3 regions of the Mesorhizobium vachelliae genome follow, and region 1 is predicted to be linked to each of the others. Evidence: predicted binding sites of a transcription regulator. Region 1 holds the regulator's gene; each other region holds the start of a gene.
What was found. The regulator LexA, encoded in region 1, represses DNA repair genes until DNA is damaged. The targets are predictions, from matches to a motif close to TGTTCNNNNTGTGTTCNG.
Positions count from the first base shown of each region.

Region 1 (6,153 bases):
TCCTGGCAGAGAACGCATCTTCTCTTCATGGCTACGCTTTTCTGCGCCTTGGGCTTTCTCGCGGCCAAGGTGGAGACCTGGCGGATGGCCACCCCAATGCTGGGATCCGAAATCCAGACACGGCTGACGGGTCGCCTCGTCACCGCCGAGGCGATGGCCAATGGCCGTGTCCGGCTGACCATCGATCTGATTTCAACGGAGCATCCGAAGCTGCGCTACGCGCCGGACCGCGTCAGGCTGTCGGCACGCAGGATCCCGCCCGGCATGACCGCCGGCTCGATGCTGACCGGCTATGCCAAGCTGCTGCCGCCGACCGGCCCGGTTCGGCCGGACAGCTACGACTTTTCCTTCGACAGCTACTTTGCCGGCATCGGCGGCAGCGGCTTTTTCCTGGGCGATCCGAAACTGATTGCGCCAGCGGAGGCGCCCTTTGGCGCGCGCGTCGCATCGGCGGTCGAAAACGCGCGCGAAGGGATCGCCGATCACATCAGGAGCAGCATCGGCGGGTCCGAGGGTGAGATCGCGGCGGCGCTGATCGTCGGCGTGCGCGCCGGCATTCCGGAAGCGATCAACGAGTCGATGCGGCGCACCGGCATCTACCACATCATCTCGATCTCCGGCCTGCACATGGCGCTGGTCGCCGGCACGATCATGGTGCTTTTGCGCGGCGTCTTCGCGCTGTTTCCCGATTTCTCGTCGCGCCGGCCGGTGAAGAAATATGCCGCTGGAATAGCACTGATCTCGATCGCCGCTTACCTCGTCATCTCCGGCATCGTGGTGGCGGCCGAGCGAAGCTTCATCATGCTGGCCGTGATGCTCGCCGCCGTACTCTTCGACCGCGCGGCGCTCACCATGCGCAACCTGTCGATCTCGGCCATTGCCGTGATCCTTGTCTCGCCGCACGAAGTGGTCGGCCCGAGCTTCCAGATGTCCTTCGCCGCCACAGCAGCCCTGGTCGGCGCCTATGCGGGCTTTGCCGACTATCGCGCCGGCAAAACGACCGCGCCACCGGCAAAACGTTCGTTCCTCGGGTTCCTGTCGCGAAAACTGGCGGTCGGCGTGGGCGGCGCCGCCATGACGTCGCTCATCGCGGGAAGCGCGACGTTGCTGTTTGCGATCTGGCACTTTCAGCGCGTGTCGCCGCTTAGCCTGCTCGCCAATCTGGCGGTCATGCCGATCGTCTCGCTGATCGTCATGCCCTTTGCCGTGTTGAGCGCGCTAGCCATGCCCTTCGGCTTCGATGGACCCTTCCTCTTTGTCATGGGCAAGGGGCTGACGGCGATGATCGCCATTTCGGCATGGATATCCGAGCGCTCGCCGGTCGACGCCGTCGGGCTGATCTCGATCCAGTCGGTGCTGCTGGCCACGATCGCGCTGGTCATCGCGACGATGGCCACCACCTGGCTGAGGCTTGCCGCCGTTCCCTTCGCGCTCGCCGCGCTGCTGGCCATACCTCATGTCCGCACGCCGGATGTGCTCATTTCGGAGGACGCGCATCTGGTGGCGATGCCGATCGGCGGCGGCCAGCTTGCCGTCAATCGCGCACGCTCCAACGAGTTCACCACCGACAATTGGAAACGTGCGCTGAAAGCCGAGGAAATCGTGCCGCCGGAAATGTTCGCCAAAGATGCGCTGGACATCGCCGATCCCGTCGACCTGCCGCCCGGCTCGCCCTTCTATTGCACCGGCGACCTCTGCATCGGCCGGCATCCATCCGGCGCCATCGTTGCGCTCGCCGAAAACCGCGACAGCGCCCGGCCGGCCTGCGGCTTCGCCGACCTCATCATCATCAACGACGCCACCGCCTACAATCCCTGCCGCGATCCGCGCGTGCTTGTCGTCACCAAGCGGCAGCTGGCGCGCGACGGCAGCGCCGCCGTCTTCTTCGATCCGCAATCGGCAACCGCGCGGCCGGCGATCCAATATGCTGTCGAGCAGCCGTACCGGCCCTGGCACGAACAGCGGAAGTATACTCGAGAGGCGAGAGGACTGGCGCCTTATCAAAAGCCTGAGCGGGCGGATGCGAAACCTTCGCAACCGGATCAGTAGCGGCGGATCAGCCCGACGAGCTTGCCCTGCACCTTCACCCGATCCGGTCCGAAGATGCGGGTTTCGTAGGCCGGGTTGGCCGCCTCCAGCGCGATCGAGGCACCCTTGCGGCGGAAGCGCTTGAGCGTCGCTTCCTGGTCGTCGACCAGCGCCACCACGATCTCGCCCGGGCTTGCCGTGTTGGCATTGCGGATGATGACGGTATCGCCGTCGAAGATGCCGGCCTCGATCATCGAGTCGCCTTTGACCTCCAGCGCATAATGCTCGCCGCCGGCGATCATGTCCGGGGGCACCGTGATCGAATGCGTCTGGTGCTGGATGGCGTCGATCGGCACGCCTGCGGCGATGCGGCCCATCACCGGAATGGACACAGCCGAGCCGGCATCGTCGTCATTGCTCGGCGTCGGCGTGCGCGAGGGGGCTGCGGGCTTGACCTGACGGCTGAGATTGCCCTGGCCGCCCTGGATGACGCTCGGCGAGAACTTCCTCGCCGCATTGAGGCCTGGCGCGATCGAGTCGGGCAGGCGCAGCACTTCCAGCGCACGCGCCCGGTTCGGCAGCCGGCGAATGAAGCCGCGCTCCTCCAGCGCCGTGATCAGCCGGTGGATGCCGGACTTGGAGGCGAGGTCGAGCGCTTCCTTCATCTCGTCGAAAGACGGCGGAATCCCGCTCTCCTTCAGCCTTTCGTGGATGAACATCAGAAGTTCATGTTGTTTGCGCGTCAGCATGGCGGCCCCCATGGGTTCTGAAACCAGAATCAGAAAAACAAACCCAGAACAAACACTATCTGTTCCAGTTGTGTTCCGCAACCGTTTAAAGTTTAGTGAATTTGTTGACGTTTTGTTCAGCGTAACATCAGAACGCTGCACTCGGCGCCGGTCTCGGCAGCCGGCGCGAAGGGCTCGCGCACGATCAGGGCGTTGGCGTCGGCGAGCATCCTGAGCATCGAGGAGTCCTGGATGCCGAATGGAGTCGCGACGAGCGTGCCGTCATTGTCTCGCACCACGGCGCGCACATAGTCCTGCCTGAGGTCGTTGGCGTGCATCGCGGCCCCCAGCCGGGCGGTCCGCACGTCCTGCCTGTGGTCGCGGCCGCCGAGCCGGCCAAGCAGCGGCTTCAGGAAGAGTTGCGAGCAGACGATGCTTGCCACCGGATTCCCAGGCAGGCCGACGCAGCGGACATTGCCAAGCCGGCCGAACATCAGCGGTTTGCCGGGGCGCATGGCGATCTTCCAGAAGTCGAGCCTCATGCCTTCGCCGGTCAGCACGTCGTGGATCAGGTCGTGATCGCCGACCGAGGCGCCGCCGAGCGTGACGATGACATCGGCATTCGCCTCGACCGCTTTCCGGACCAGCGCGGCGATCGCCTCCTTGCGGTCGGCGGCGATGCCGAGATCGAGCGCGCGCGCGCCGACCGACTGGGCTGCGGCGACGACGCCATAGGCATTCGATGAAATGATCTGGTCGGGGCCGAGTGTGCTGCCCGGCGGCAGCAATTCATCGCCGGTGGCGATGATTGCGACCAGCGGCCGGCGCACGACGTTCAAGGCAGGGTGGTTGGCCGAGGCCGCCAGCGAAAGCGCTGCGGCATCGAGCACGCGACCCTTTTCGAGCAGAACGTCGCCCTGGACGAAGTCGAGTCCACGGCGGCGCACATTGCGTGCTTCCGCGGTTGGTTCCGTCACCTCGATCCTGCCATTGCCGAGATCGCGCACGTTCTCCTGGATGACGATGGTGTCGGCGCCTTCAGGCAGCGGCGCGCCGGTGAAGATGCGCACGGCCTGGCCTTCGCCGACGGTTCCAGAGAAACCGCGCCCGGCGGGCGCCATGCCTATGACCTGGAGCTCGGCCGGCGCCGAAGCGACGTCGCTGGAACGCGTGGCGTAGCCGTCCATGGCCGAGGCGTTGAAGGGCGGCTGCGTGCGCAGCGCCACGACCGGTTCCGCCAGGACCCGCCCGGCCGCTTCGGCCAGCGGAATGCTTTCGCTGGGCAATGGTGCCGCGCCGTCGAGAAGGCGTTCGAGCGCTTCGGCGACCGGAACCAGGGCCATCAGGCATCCACCTTGTAGTCGCCGGACTTGCCGCCGGTCTTCTCGACCAGCCGGATGCCGGAAATCACCATGCCGCGGTCCGCCGCCTTGGCCATGTCGTAGATGGTGAGGCAGGCGACCGAAGCGGCGGTCAGCGCCTCCATCTCCACGCCGGTCTTGCCGGTGACGCGCGCAAGCGCGGTGACCTTGAGACCGGGCAATGCCTGGTCCGGCTCGATCTCGACGGCAACCTTCGTCAAAAGCAGCGGATGGCAAAGCGGGATCAGCTCGTGCGTCTTCTTCGCGGCCATGATCCCGGCGATGCGCGCGGTGCCCAGCACGTCGCCTTTCTTGGCGTCGCCGGCGAGAATCATCTCCAGCGTTTCAGGCCGCATCGACACAAAACCTTCGGCGATCGCGGTGCGTGTCGTCTCGGCCTTGCGGCCGACATCGACCATGTTGGCTTCGCCTTTGGCGCCAAGATGGGTTAGGGCCATCTCAGATGGCCTCGGCCGGCGCCTTGCCCGTCAGCAGAAGCTCGGTCGCGGCAGCCACGTCGGCCTGCCGCATCAGGCTCTCGCCGACGAGGAAGGTGCCGATCCTGCTCTTCTCCAGCCGGCGGCAATCCTGATGCGTGAAGATGCCGCTTTCGCTGACCAGCAGCCGGTCCGCCGGCACCATGGCCGCCAGCCGCTCCGAAACATCGAGGCTTGTCTCGAAGGTCCGCAAATCGCGGTTATTGATGCCGATCAGGCGCGAAGACAGACCAAGCGCGCGCTGCATTTCCTTTTCGTCATGCACCTCGACCAGAGCGTCCATGCCGAGCTCGAAGGCCGTCGCTTCAAGCTCCCTGGCGAGCGCGTCGTCCACGCTCGCCATGATGATCAGGATGGCGTCTGCGCCCCAGGCGCGCGCTTCGTAGACCTGGTAAGGGTCGAACAGGAAATCCTTGCGCAACGCGGGCAGGGTCACCGCCTTACGCGCATTGGTGAGAAATTCCGGCGCGCCCTGGAAGGACGGTGCGTCGGTCAGTACAGAAAGGCAGGCCGCGCCACCTTTCTGATAGGCTCTGGCCAGCGCCGGCGGATCGAAATCGGCGCGGATCAGGCCCTTGGAAGGGCTGGCCTTCTTGATTTCGGCGATTAGGCCGAAGCTCCCCGCTCTGCGCTTCGCCTCGAGCGCCGCCAAAAAACCGCGCGTCGCATCGGCATCCTTCGCCCGCGCCTTGATCTCGGCCAGCGGTACTTTCGCCTTCGCCGCTGCGATCTCGTCGCGCTTATAGGCTTCGATCTTGCGCAGGATATCCGACAAGGCCTTATCCGTTCGAAATCTCGATGAGCTTGTCCAGCACGCCGAGCGCACGGCCGCTGTCGATCGCTTGCGCCGCCGCCGCGATGCCGTCTGCCAAAGTCGTCACCTTGCCGGCCACGACCAGCCCGGCGCTGGCATTCATCAACACCGTGTCGCGATAAGCACCGGCCGCTCCGCCCAGCATATCGCGCAGTTCCTTGGCGTTGTAGGCCGCATCGCCGCCGCGCAGCTCTTCCTTGGTGTGCCGCTTCAGCTCGACGGCTTCCGGCGTCAGGGTGAAGCTGCGGATCTCGCCGCCAGCAAGCTCCGCCACCTGGGTCTCGCCCGTCGTGGTGATCTCGTCATAGCCGTCGCCATGGACGACCCAGGCGTGATCGGCGCCCAGCGCCTTCAGCGTGTCGGCCACCGGCATGATCCATTCCGGCAGGAAGACGCCGACCACCTGGCGGCTGACGCCGGCGGGGTTCGACAGCGGTCCGAGCAGATTGAAGATGGTGCGCGTGCCGAGCTCGACGCGGGTCGGTCCGACATGCTTCATCGCCGGATGGTGCGCTGGCGCGAACATGAAGCCGATACCGGCCTCGCGGATGCAGCGGCTGATCATCTCCGGCGAGATGTCTATTTTGACGCCCAGCGCCATCAACACGTCGGCGGAGCCGGTCAGCGAGGACAGGCCGCGATTGTTATGCTTGGCGACCGGCACCCCGGCGGCGGCGATGACGAAGGCCGAAGCGGTCGAGATGTTGAGCGAGTGCGAATTGTCG
Region 1 covers NZ_JAVIIR010000008.1:318,758-324,910, forward strand. The annotation lists gene RFM41_RS19265 (ComEC/Rec2 family competence protein) at 1-2,049, shown strand, start outside; gene lexA (transcriptional repressor LexA) at 2,043-2,777, opposite strand; gene RFM41_RS19275 (molybdopterin molybdotransferase MoeA) at 2,894-4,099, opposite strand; gene moaC (cyclic pyranopterin monophosphate synthase MoaC) at 4,099-4,575, opposite strand; gene trpC (indole-3-glycerol phosphate synthase TrpC) at 4,577-5,389, opposite strand; gene trpD (anthranilate phosphoribosyltransferase) at 5,394-6,153, opposite strand, start outside.

Region 2 (6,153 bases), 220 kb from region 1:
CGCCGTCGAGGGCGTTTCCGGCGTCGAGGTCGCAATGGTGTTCGACCCGCCGTGGACGCCCGACCGCATGTCGGAAGAGGCGCAGGTTGCGGTCGGGTGGTATTGAGCTTGACTTGCACGCTAGGTGAAACTTCACCATCTTAAGGGCAGACTCATTCCGTGGGCCTTGAACCCGCGCGAACGTGGAGAATGACATGGGACGCTTCGCCGTCATCACGATGACCGACAAAGCCGCCGATCGGGTGCGCGAGATCGTGGCCACGCGCGACAACGCGCATGGCATCCGCCTTGGCATCAAGAAGGGCGGCTGCGCCGGCATGGAATATACGGTCGACCTAGTGACCGAGCCGAACCCCAAGGACGACCATATCGAGCGCGACGGCGCGCATGTCTATGTCGCGCCCGAAGCCGCGCTCTTCCTGTTCGGCACCGAGATGGATTTCGAGCAGACGACGTTGCGCACCGGCTTCACCTTCAAGAATCCGAACCAGAGCTCGGCCTGTGGCTGCGGCGAATCCGTCGAATTGAAGCCGGCCGACCTCAAGGCGCTTGCAGAGGCGCGCGCCTCGACCTGACCAAGCTCCCAGGCGCTTCTGCTCAGTCCGGCAGCGCGGCGATGACGACAAGCTCGACGACAAGATCGGGCTGCGCCAGGGCGGCCACGCCGATCACCTCCGATGGCGGCGGATTGTTGTAACTGCAGTGCTTCGGGCAGTGCTCGGCGAAGAATTCGTCCAACACGTCCAGACGGAAGTTGGGTGAGCTGAGAACGCCGCCGGACGGAAAAGGTCCTTTGACGTAGAACGTCACCTTGACCAGGTGGTCAAGCGAGCTGCCAAGTTCCTCCAGATCCGATTTGATGGTTGCGAGGATTTCGCGCCACTGCGTTGCCGCGTCGCCGACAGCGCCGTCCTGGTGTTTCGACGGATCGTAGTTGTCGACGGTGGCGGTGTTGCCGGACAGAAAAACATATCCCTTGGCGCCCGAGACGACCGTGCCCTTGCCCCAGGGCATCAAACGATCGCCTTTGAATTTCTTGTGCGTCGTGAGGTTCATTTCAGCCTCCTGTCCCTAATCCACCCACATCCCAGTTCGCTTGTGCCAGTCGGCGATCGATTCCTCGGGGTAGACGTCGAACACTTTGTCTTGTCTGCCGACGACCGGCTCGACCCAGTTCGCCTTGTATTTCAGCATCAGATGCACCTTTTCCGGCGGTTTCGGCAGGTCGGTGTCGATCGCCGAGGCGAAGGGATGGACGAGATCCGGCCAGGTCGGGTCGTAGAGCCAGAGAGCCGCGCCGCATTTTTTGCAGAAATTGCGCTCGCCGGTCGAGACCTCGCAATGCGGATGCTCATCGTCCTCGATCTCGGCTCGGTAGACGCCGAGGCTGCGCTTGCCCCTGATGTTCATCGTCTCGTAATCGGCGCCGAGATTGATGGCAAAACCGCCGCCGCCCTGCTGCTTGCGGCAGATCGAGCAGTAGCAGAGCATGAAAGGCACGGGCGTGTGGCTTTCCACCTCGAAGCGGACGGCGCCGCAGCGGCAGGAGCCTTTGAGCAGGACGGGCATGGCGGGAACTCCGTTTTCCGATCTCAACCTGTCAGCATGCTTTTGGTTGCGGCGATGACAAGGCCGGCGACCGATGAGATGATCGCGGCATGGACAATACGCGCCTTGAAGAACTGTTCGAAAGTGTTGGGCCGATCGGCATCCGAAAACTCTTTGGCGGCAAGGGCATCTATTGCGACGGCGTCATCGTCGCGGTGGTCGTGCGCGGCGAGCTGATGCTGAAGGCGGACGAGGAGAGCATTCCCGATTTCGAGGCCGCTGGGTGCCGCCAGTGGACTTATACCGGCTCGCGCCACGGCAAGGACGTGGCGATGCCCTATTGGAGCGTGCCCGACAACGCGTTTGACGATCCGGACGAGATGGCGGTGTGGGCGCGGCGGGCCTATGAGGCGGGACGAAGGGCTGGGAAGTGATTGGTCCGCTGTTGAAACACTGTGAAGGTCACGTCGAGGCTGCCCCCTCATCCGGCCGCTTCGCGGCCACCTTCTCCCCGTTGGGGAGAAGAGCTTGGCGCAGGCGCCGGCAAGCTCCTCTCCCCTAGGGGAGAGGTCGGGTTGCCCCGAATTGCTCTTCGCAATTCGGCCTTGGCAATCCGGGTGAGGGGGCTGCGCGGCGTTCCCTACAACGCCTTGGCGATCTCCGCCGCCAGCCGCGCATTGTTCTCGACCAGCGCGATGTTGGTCTTCAAGCTACGGCCGCCGGTCAGCTCAAGGATCTTCGACAAGAGGAACGGCGTGACCGCCTTGCCGGTGACCTTCTGTGCCTCGGCGGCCTTTTGTGCCGCCTGGATGTAGCCGTCCATCTCGTCGGCTGGAATCTCGTCATTCCGCGGCACCGGATTGGCGATGAGGATGCCGCCGCCCAGGCCCAGCGCCTGGCGCGTGCGGTAGAAATGCGCGATGTCTTCAGGCGCGTGCAGCGTCAGCGGCGCGCGGAAAGGCGACTGCCTCGACCAGAATGCCGGCATGGTCTCGCAGCCATGGCCGATGACCGGCACGCCGCGCGTTTCCAGCACCTCCAGTGTCTTTTCGATGTCGAGGATCGCCTTGGCGCCGGCCGAGACGACGATGACCGGCGTGCGCGCCAGCTCGTCGAGGTCGGCCGAGATGTCGAAGCTCTTCTCCGCGCCCTTGTGGACGCCGCCGATGCCGCCGGTGGCGAAGACTTTTATGCCGGCCATATGCGCGGCGATCATGCTGGCCGCAACCGTGGTGCCGCCTGTGCGCTTTTGAGCGACCGCGAAGCCGATATCGGCGCGCGACAGCTTCATGGCGTCGCCCGTCATGGCGAGCGATTCGCGTTCGCCGTCGGACAGGCCGATCTTGATGCGGCCGTTGACCACGGCGATCGTCGCCGGCACCACGCCGACGTCGATAATGATCCGCTCGACCTTGGCCGCCATCGCGCCATTGTCGGGGTAGGGCATGCCGTGGGTGATGATGGTGCTTTCCAGCGCCACCACGGGCCGACCCGCGGCGAGCGCCTCCGCCACGGGCGGATGGATATCGATGAAGGGGCGGGCGGTCTCGGGCGTCATGGCTGTCTCCGATCAGGAGGAAGTAGAGGGTTGGTAGCCCTATGCCACCTCCCGTGCCTCCGGCACAAGCGCAAGCGCTTGGCCGAAGTTGGCGCTCGTGAAGGACGGCACGGCTTCAGGGCTCTCGATGGCGAGCATCGCCGCCGCAAGGCCTTCGCGCAGCGCTGCGCGCAGCGGCAGGCCGCGCAGCAACGCGGCGACCGTCGCGCCGGTCAGGGCGTCGCCGGCGCCGGTTACGTCGGCGACTCGGCGCGGCGCGGGCGGGTCGATCTCGAAGATGCCGGTGCCGTCGAAGCCCAGCACAGGAGCGCTGCCGGCCGTGACCACGCCGGCATTCAGGCCAACCCGCCTGAGCGCGTCGACAAGAGCTTTGCCGGACAGTTCGGCGCCGACCAGCGCGGCGGCTTCGCGGCGGTTCATGAAAAGCAGCGACAAATTCCCGAGCAATGGGGCCAGCCGAACGACCTTGGCCGGCGAGACGGCGATGGCGAAGACCGGCCGGCCGCCGGCCTGCGCCACCAGGCGCTCGAGCGCGGCCGTTGGCAGGTTGGCGTCGCACAGGATGGCGTCGGCCGCGGCGATCGCCTCGCGCACCTTGGAACGCCTTATCTGCTTGGGAAAGGCGAGATCGTAGAGCGCCATGTCGGCCAGCCCGACGATCAACTCGCCCTCGGCGTCGATCAGCGCCGTGTAGCTCGGCGTCGTGCGGTCAAGAAACACCACCGAGAGATCCGTTATCCCGGCGCCGTCGATCGCCGAGGCGACCGTGTCCGCCGCCGCGTCGCCGCCGCGCACCGAGATCAGCGAGGCCGATACGCCGCGCTTCACCACGCTGCGCAGCGCGTTGAAAACGACGCCGCCGACATCCTCGCGCATCATGCCGGGGTTGGAGGCTGCCGGAACATAAATGCCGGAGACCTGGCCGCGCCGGTCGATATGGGCGCCGCCCAGCGCCAGGATAGTTGGGGATGTCGGCATATTGGTCTGTGACTTCCGTTGATCGTGCGGCTGCGCACACTAGGTTTCCTCAGGTCACCCTGCAATCGGAGTCGCGATTCGGGATGGCCGGATATCGAAATCTTTTCCGGACCAGTGGTTGTGCCCCGCACCAGTCCTGGTGAGACAAAAATAGAACAAATCCAGATATTGATTGTTTTTCAGATATTTGTTGCCTCTTGCCAAATGAGAACAAAAAAGGTACAAAATGGCAGGGATCACGGATTGTCCGGCCTTCATTGACGACCAAGGGGTGATGTATCATGGCTCAGAATACTTTGCGGCTTGTAGAGGATAAGGCAGTGGACAAATCAAAGGCTCTGGATGCGGCGCTGTCGCAAATCGAGCGCGCTTTCGGCAAGGGCTCGATCATGCGGCTCGGCGCCAACGAGCAGGCGGTCGAGATCGAAACTGTGCCGACCGGCTCGCTCGGCCTCGATATCGCGCTCGGCGTCGGCGGCCTGCCGCGTGGCCGCATCGTCGAGATCTACGGGCCGGAAAGCTCGGGCAAGACGACGCTGGCGCTGCACACGGTTGCGGAAGCCCAGAAGAAGGGCGGCATCTGCGCCTTCGTCGATGCCGAGCACGCGCTCGATCCGGTCTATGCCCGCAAGCTCGGCGTCGACCTGGAAAACCTGCTGATCTCGCAGCCCGACACCGGCGAGCAAGCGCTGGAGATCTGCGACACGCTGGTGCGTTCGGGCGCCATCGACGTGCTGGTCGTCGACTCGGTCGCGGCGCTGACGCCGCGCGCCGAAATCGAAGGCGAGATGGGCGACGCGCTGCCCGGTCTCCAGGCCCGCCTGATGAGCCAGGCGCTGCGCAAGCTGACCGCTTCGATCTCGCGTTCCAACACCATGGTCATCTTCATCAACCAGATCCGTATGAAGATCGGCGTCATGTTCGGCTCGCCCGAGACGACCACGGGCGGCAATGCGTTGAAATTCTACGCCTCGGTGCGCCTTGACATCCGCCGCATCGGCTCGGTCAAGGATCGCGACGAAGTCGTCGGCAACCAGACCCGCGTCAAGGTGGTCAAGAACAAGCTGGCCCCGCCCTTCAAGGTGGTGGAGTTCGACATCATGTATGGCGAGGGCGTGTCCAAGACCGGCGAGCTCGTCGACCTCGGCGTCAAGGCCGGCGTGGTCGAGAAGTCGGGCGCCTGGTTCTCCTATAATTCGCAGCGTCTCGGCCAGGGCCGCGAGAACGCCAAATTGTTCCTGCGCGACAATCCCGACACGGCGCGCGAGATCGAGATGGCGCTCAGGCAGAATGCCGGGCTGATCGCCGAGAAATTCCTCGAGAATGGCGGCTCCGAAGGCGGCGACGACGGTTTCGGGGACGAAGCCGGCGCCATGTGAGGTTGGACAAGGCGATTAGCCGGCTTGGCCGGAGTTCGGCCACAATCCCGGTTTATTGCCTCATGCTTATGTAATCGAGTTCTTGAGTATTGCGTCCCGAACCGCCGGCCTCTGCGCTGGCGGTTTGCGTTTTGCGGGCGATGCTGAGCCGCGGTTCGCCGGCCGGTTGACCCGAAGCGCGTCGCGCTGCGATGAATTCCGCCTGCGCTTGGTCTGTTTGTGCGTGTCGTTTTCCCAAAGCCGCTTGCGCACTTTTGGGCGACATGCCTGTTTCCGTGTTTCTGGACAGGCTCAAGAGCTATCGCTAAAAGGCCCATCTATCTTCTGAAACATGAAAGCCCATCAGCCGCCGGCAGCGCCGGCGGTTCTTGCGAAAGAGGCAGTATGCAATGAGTGGCGTGAACGACATCCGGTCGACATTCCTCGACTACTTCCGCAAGGAGGGCCACGAGATCGTCGCCTCCAGCCCGCTGGTGCCGCGCAACGATCCGACGCTGATGTTCACCAACGCCGGCATGGTGCAGTTCAAGAACGTCTTCACCGGCCTGGAGAAGCGCTCCTATTCGCGCGCCGCGACCGCGCAGAAGAGCGTGCGCGCCGGCGGCAAGCACAACGACCTCGACAATGTCGGCTACACCGCGCGCCATCTCACCTTCTTCGAGATGCTCGGCAATTTCTCGTTCGGCGACT
Region 2 covers NZ_JAVIIR010000008.1:102,801-108,953, forward strand. The annotation lists gene RFM41_RS18170 (SUF system Fe-S cluster assembly protein) at 1-106, shown strand, start outside; gene sufA (Fe-S cluster assembly scaffold SufA) at 195-575, shown strand; gene RFM41_RS18180 (RidA family protein) at 598-1,056, opposite strand; gene RFM41_RS18185 (GFA family protein) at 1,072-1,569, opposite strand; gene RFM41_RS18190 (TfoX/Sxy family protein) at 1,659-1,982, shown strand; gene RFM41_RS18195 (pseudouridine-5'-phosphate glycosidase) at 2,189-3,106, opposite strand; gene RFM41_RS18200 (carbohydrate kinase family protein) at 3,146-4,084, opposite strand; gene recA (recombinase RecA) at 4,366-5,463, shown strand; gene alaS (alanine--tRNA ligase) at 5,853-6,153, shown strand, end outside.
Region 2: recA (recombinase RecA) is a predicted target of LexA. The motif match lies at 4,291-4,308, and genes of this name have one in related genera.

Region 3 (6,153 bases), on a different contig from region 1:
GCGAACGCGCGGAGGCTTCGAGCGCATAGCGCACGCTGGATATGCTGTTCATCGACCAACCGAAGGCGAAGATGCCGAACAGGAGCATGATGAGGAAAGGCGCAACCAGCGCGAATTCGAGACCGGCGCCGCCGGATTCATTGCCGCCAAATGCCGAAAGCCGGAGTCTTCGTTCAGCGCACACGGACCACCTGCACATGGCCGATCAGGGTATTGTCTGGGTATGGGCCGAAGGTGAAGGGCGGGATCCAGGTGCCGGATGCCTGAATCTGGACGTAGACAGACGGCGCTTTCGGTCCACTGCATAAGGTCGACGCGTCGACCACGGTGGTGCCGCACTTATAGATTCGACTAATCGTGACCTGCGCGTCGGAAGGCTTGTTCTCCCAACTCCCCAGCGCGACGCTCTGTGTCGCGCTGTCATCGGCGGATCCTGCCATCACAAAGTTCGCTGCCGTCTTCACGCCGGCGCGCATCGATAGCGAACTGGTGACATAGGACCAGCCGTCCATGATACCGAGCAACGCTGCACACAGGACCGGCAGGACCAGCGCTAACTCGACCGCGGCTATGCCCGTTCTATCACGAATGGCCGTAAAGAGTTGGCTGGCCACAGGTTTCACTCGACGACCGCGACCGACTGTGCCGCCGGAATGTCCTTCATCCCAAGGCTGGAGCAGTCCTGATTGATGGTCGAATTGCCCGACCACTGGATGGTGTCGGCAACGACCTGCGTGCAGCCGTTCACGCCCGAGAAATTGCCAAGATAGTTGACCTGCTGCCTGGGGAAGTAGATCGCGCCGGTCAAAAGCGAGTTCGCGGTGCCGTTGAAGGTGCTCTGCGCCGCGGTTCCCGTCCTGTCGCCGTAGAACAGCACGCCGGAATAGGTGCCTGAGGTCGGCGCGCTCAGCGTCACGGTCGCATTGCCGTTCATGCTGACGGTGTTGCTGCCCGCCATGAAGATGGTCACGCCGGTGCAGGGTGCGGCGCAGGTGATGACCGCGCCAGCGTTGATCTTCAAATTGCCCTGCAGGACATAAACGCCGGAAGAAAGCGCGACATTGCCATTGAGGCTCATGCCATTGCAGTAGGTGCCCGGCTGGATCGTCTGGGTCGTCTTGTTGCCGTTGACGTTCTGGCACGGGTTGGTAGCGGCGGGCGCAGGGAGACTAGCGAACGGATCGGCCGCCGGCAGGGCCTGGGTGATCGGGGCCTTGCAGACGGTGGTCACCGGGTTGTTCAGCACCACGCCGCCGGCTGAAATCAGGCAATCGGCCTGAAGTCCCGCCGACCCCTGCACCTTGATGGCATCGTTGGCAATCGAATTCGCCATGATAACGCATCCGGTCAGCTTGACGCTGGTGCTGCCTGAAAAGAGCGCCGCCTGGGAGGCCGAGGGGTTGAGCGCTTCCATGCATGCCTTCGAAGCGTCGGTGATCAGCGCCACCGCCCTCGCCTGCTCCGGAACCTTCGTCTGTGTGAAAACGGACGTGAAAATGCGGTCGAGGTTCTGGTTGAGGATGACCTCCACCGCCTTCTTGGCCGTGTTTGGCCCCGAAGTGGGCGGCGTATTGACGACGATGGTGCCCCCGCCCAGCCCGTTAGAGGCGGCCGATGACGTGGCGGCCGCCGTAATCGTCGCGGTGTCGGACCCCTGGACCTTTTCCAACGCGCCGGCGTAGGCGGCGGCGTCGGCGATCGCCTGTAGCTTCAGGCTTGAATAGTACCAGTAGGAGGTCTCTATGCCGAGCCCCGCGCCGCCGACGACGACCGGCAGGGTGAGCGCGAATATGGTCGCGACATTGCCGCCCTTGCCTTCGCAAAAGCGTCGAAAAGAAAGTCGAGAAAAAAGATGTCTGAAGAAACCGCCCGAAAAGGCCATGGCCAAGCGCGCCCCAAGCTATCCCAGCCCTCACGTCATCATTGCGGTATGAACGAATGCCTAATTATTTCGCTCGACTTTTGCCGGTAGGCCCCTCGCGCTCCGCTGTCCCCACCTTGCGCCGCGCCGACTAAGACCTAAGGCCTAACATATATCGGACTTAAGATGTAAGCATATGTAAAAGCTAATATTTTAGCACTTTCTGCATTTTATCTTTTTTGCAAATCGCTCGTTGAGACGGCGCGCCTATCACATACCGCATATCGGCGAGGATAGGCTCCATGTTGGGACGGTTTTTGGCATCGAGGCGCGGCAACTTCGCGGTCGCGGCCGCGGTCGCCATGGTTCCGCTTATGCTTGGCGTGGCGGCGTCCATCGACCTGATAGGCACGAGCGACGACGCCGCGCAGTTGCAGAACTCGCTGGATGCGGCCGGCCTGGCGATAGGCACGAGATACCAGGCAAGCATGTCGGCGAGCGACGTGCAGCAACTCGGCCAGACCTTCTTCGCGGCCAATATGAGCGCAACCGACGCGCAGGAGCTGTCGGGCAGCCTCGCCGCCTTCCAGGCCAGCGCAAGCGGTGATCCGGGCGCCTATTTCATTTCGCTGTCGTCGAGCATCAGCCGGCCGGCCTTCATCAGCGGCATGCCGGCCTGGCCGGCGACGCGCTCAGCCTTGGTCAAGCTCAAGCCCGGCGCGCAAGCCTGCGTGCTTGCGCTCAATCAGCACGCCGACAGCGCGGTCAACCTGCAGGGCTCGACCAATGTGGCGATGAACGGCTGCGTGATCGCGGCCAATTCGGACGCGCCCGATGCCGTCAATCGCGGAGGCTCGGCGATCGTCAGCGCGGGCTGCGTCTCGACGGTCGGCGGCACGCAAGGGCTGACGCCGCCCAACGCCACGCTTTCCTGCGGCGCGCCACATGAGAACCAGTATGCTTCGTTCGATCCGCTGGCCAATGTCGTTCCGCCTGCCTACACGCTCTGCCTGCCGGTGCCCAACGGCAAAACGGTGACGCTCTCGCCGGGCACCTATTGCGACAAGACCCTGTCGGGAAAGATCACCCTCAATCCCGGCACCTACATCTTTCGCAACGTCACCATAAAGCCGGGCGGCAACGGCAGCCTTACCGGCCAGGGCGTGACGATCTTCCTGATGGAGAACTCGCAGCTTTACATCAACGCCAACGAGCAGGTGAACCTCTCACCGCCGACGAGCGGCCCTTACGCCGGCATCACCATCTTCCAGGCGCATGGTAACACCCAGCCGCTGACGCTCAACGGCGGATCCGGATCGGTGGTCAGCGGTTTCATCTACGCCCCCGACGCCGCCATCACCTATACCGGAAATTCGGACATGAACGCCCAGGGCAGTTGCCTGCGGCTGGTCGGCGATACCGTCGCGATGATTGGAAACTCGGCCGTAAAGTCCGATTGCACGGCCGAGCTGGGGGGCCTGGCGGCGTATGCGGGTCGGATGATCACCCTGGCGAAATAAGCACCAGTCTCCCATCTGTCGGAGATTACGCGTGGCCCACGATATCCGCGCCCGCCTGCTCGTCGAAAAGCACCGCGCAGCCGCGCTCGAGCGCGACCTGCGTCAAGGCGTTGGTCGCATCCTCATCCGACGAGACGAAATCGCCGGTCAAGACGCGCAATTCCTCGACAGCCTTCGACATCGGCACGACACGCCCGGCCAAACGATCGCTCGCGCATGCGTTGATGACGCATAGAAGATCGATGAGTTCGAAATTATTCATGGCGGCCTCCGCCAGCGCCATCCCTTCGCTCATTCAACGGCATGAGCCGCGGACTGGTTCCCTCGCCTGCCTTCATCCGGTGGCCTGACGGGCGCGAGCTTGAGATCAAAGCGGGCCGGCAGGCACGGCTCGACACAGGCCTTGCGCACCGATCCGGTGGCGATCGTGTCGATTGGAAGAAGGACTACCATCTGGGCATGGCTTTGTGGCGAGAGCGGCCTGCCGAAGAGCAGGAAGACGCCCCCGACCAGGCCGGCAAAAAGCAGCGTGGCAAACAGGTTCGCGATGATCTTGCCGGGTTGCATGGCCAGCAACTCCAAGAGCGGCCCCAGGAAGGAGTGCCCGCCATATCGCAGGAATGGCGGGCACCCGTCGTCAACCGCCGATGAAGGGACTTTGTCCGGCGGCTTGCTAGCCAATGAAATGAAGCCGCTACGGTTGCCTCCAAATCGGCATCTCGGGCCTCTGCGTTGCCGCGGTGAGACTTCGGTCCGAACCTGCTCCGGGACCGTCGCCCGGCCGCGAACACTCGCCTTCCACGACAACGCACCAAGCGCTTGGCCGAGCTCATGGTCGCCCCGATTACATTAGCAATCACTCATAATAAGGCTTATGAATAGATGGCGGTCGCCGACGATCGCAACGTCAGGCGCCGCTTCACACATGGGAGGGCTACCATGACCGAAGTTGCAATGAACGTGACAAAATTCGAATCCAAATCGCACAACAATCCCGACGAGGTCCGCGCGCCTGCCAAGACGCGTGTCGAGATCGTCCGGCTGCCGGGCTATACGCTCGGGCGGATGAACATGCAGCCGGGCTGGAAATGGTCCGAATGCGTCAAGCCGGTGGTCAAGACCGACAGTTGCCAGGTCTCGCATGTCGGCTATGTCGTATCCGGCTCGATCACGGTGCGGCTGACAGACGGCACACAAAAGACCTTCGAGGCCGGCTCTTCCTACACCATCCCGCCCGGCCACGACGCCTGGGTCGAAGGCAGCCAGCCGTTCCAGTGCATCGAGGTGCTGAGCGCCGAGCAATACGCCAAGCCTGCATAAGACGGCTCATGGACCGGCCGCGAAGGCAGGCCTGCCGTGGGATTGGGGCGAGCCGTCGCTCCGATCCCTTTCGCGGGTGCAAACGCCGTCTCATTCATTCGAATGAAGCACCTCGTTCGTTTGCCCGTAGACAAACGAAACTGCCTTACGTGCGCTTGACACGAGACTGCTTTTGTTCTCTCTCTGTTCCTGAAATCCGCCCTGTTCCAACAGAGAAATCTAATGCTGCAGCGCGGCAGGGCGGTGGGCCGCAGACAGGAGCGCGGGATGCTCGGAACGAACGCCGCTGCAAGTGCCGCCACCATCCTGCATGCCGATCTTGACGCCTTCTACGCCTCCGTCGAGCAGTTGCTCGACCCGTCGCTGCGCGGCAAGCCGATCGCCGTCGGCGGCGGCGTGGTGCTGGCGGCTTCCTATGAGGCCAAAATCTTCGGCGTGCGCGGCGGCATGCCCGGCCGCAAGGCGCGCGAGCTCTGCCCGCAGCTCATCTTCGTCGGCGGCCGCTTCAGCGAGTATCAGCGCCTCGGCGACGCAGCGATCAAGGTGCTCGGCGATTTCACGCCGCTGGTCGAGCGCATCTCGATCGACGAGGCCTTTGCCGACGTCGCCGGCTGCACGCATCTGTTCGGATCGCCTCAAGAGATCGCGCGAAAAATCCGCGAGCGGGTGAAGGCCGAGCTCGGCCTGCCGATCTCGATCGGCGTGGCGCGGACGAAGCATCTCGCCAAGATCGCCTCGCAGGTAGCCAAGCCCGACGGGCTGGTGGTGGTCGAGCCCGGCACCGAGCTTTCCTTCCTGCACGACTTGCCCGTAACGCTGATGTGGGGTGTCGGCCCGGCGACCAAGGCGAGGCTGGCCGAGATCGGCGTCGAGACGATCGGGCAGCTGGCGCGCACGCATAGCGGCGCGCTGGAACGGCTGATCGGCCATGCCGCCGGCCAGAAGCTCGCCGCGCTCGCCTGGAACCGCGACCCACGCAAACTTGAGACGCATCGACGAGCGCATTCCGCCGGCGCGCAGTCGGCGCTTGGCAGGAAGCCCGCGCTGCCGCGCGTCTTCGTGCCGACGCTGCTGCATCTGGCTGACCGCGTCGCAAGTCGCCTGCGCGCCAAAGACCGGCCGGGCCGCACGGTCACAGTGCGCGTTCGCTTCGCCGACATGCGCGCGGTGAGCCGCTCGATCACGCTCGACCAGCCGATCCAGGCCACCGCCATGCTGGCCGAAATCGCCGAGGAGCTGGTGCGCGGCGTGCTTGCCGCGCATCCGGGCGAGCGGGACATCTCGCTGCTCGCCATCTCCGTCTCGCATCTGGAGGAGCATGCCGAGCTGCAGCTCGAACTGCCGCTCGGCCTGGCGGACGAGAAGCTGAAGCCCGGCAGCCGCAAGGGCCTTGCCCGCTTCGGCGCCGACCGCGCCATCGACAAGATCCGCCAGCGCTTCGGCAAGGAAGCG
Region 3 covers NZ_JAVIIR010000034.1:763-6,915, reverse strand. The annotation lists gene RFM41_RS33035 (TadE/TadG family type IV pilus assembly protein) at 1-184, opposite strand, end outside; gene RFM41_RS33030 (TadE/TadG family type IV pilus assembly protein) at 174-614, opposite strand; gene RFM41_RS33025 (TadE/TadG family type IV pilus assembly protein) at 620-1,882, opposite strand; gene RFM41_RS33020 (DUF7305 domain-containing protein) at 2,164-3,381, shown strand; gene RFM41_RS33015 (hypothetical protein) at 3,407-3,643, opposite strand; gene RFM41_RS33010 (polymerase) at 3,673-3,963, opposite strand; gene RFM41_RS33005 (cupin domain-containing protein) at 4,321-4,701, shown strand; gene dinB (DNA polymerase IV) at 4,969-6,153, shown strand, end outside.
Region 3: dinB (DNA polymerase IV) is a predicted target of LexA. The motif match lies at 4,875-4,892, and genes of this name have one in related genera.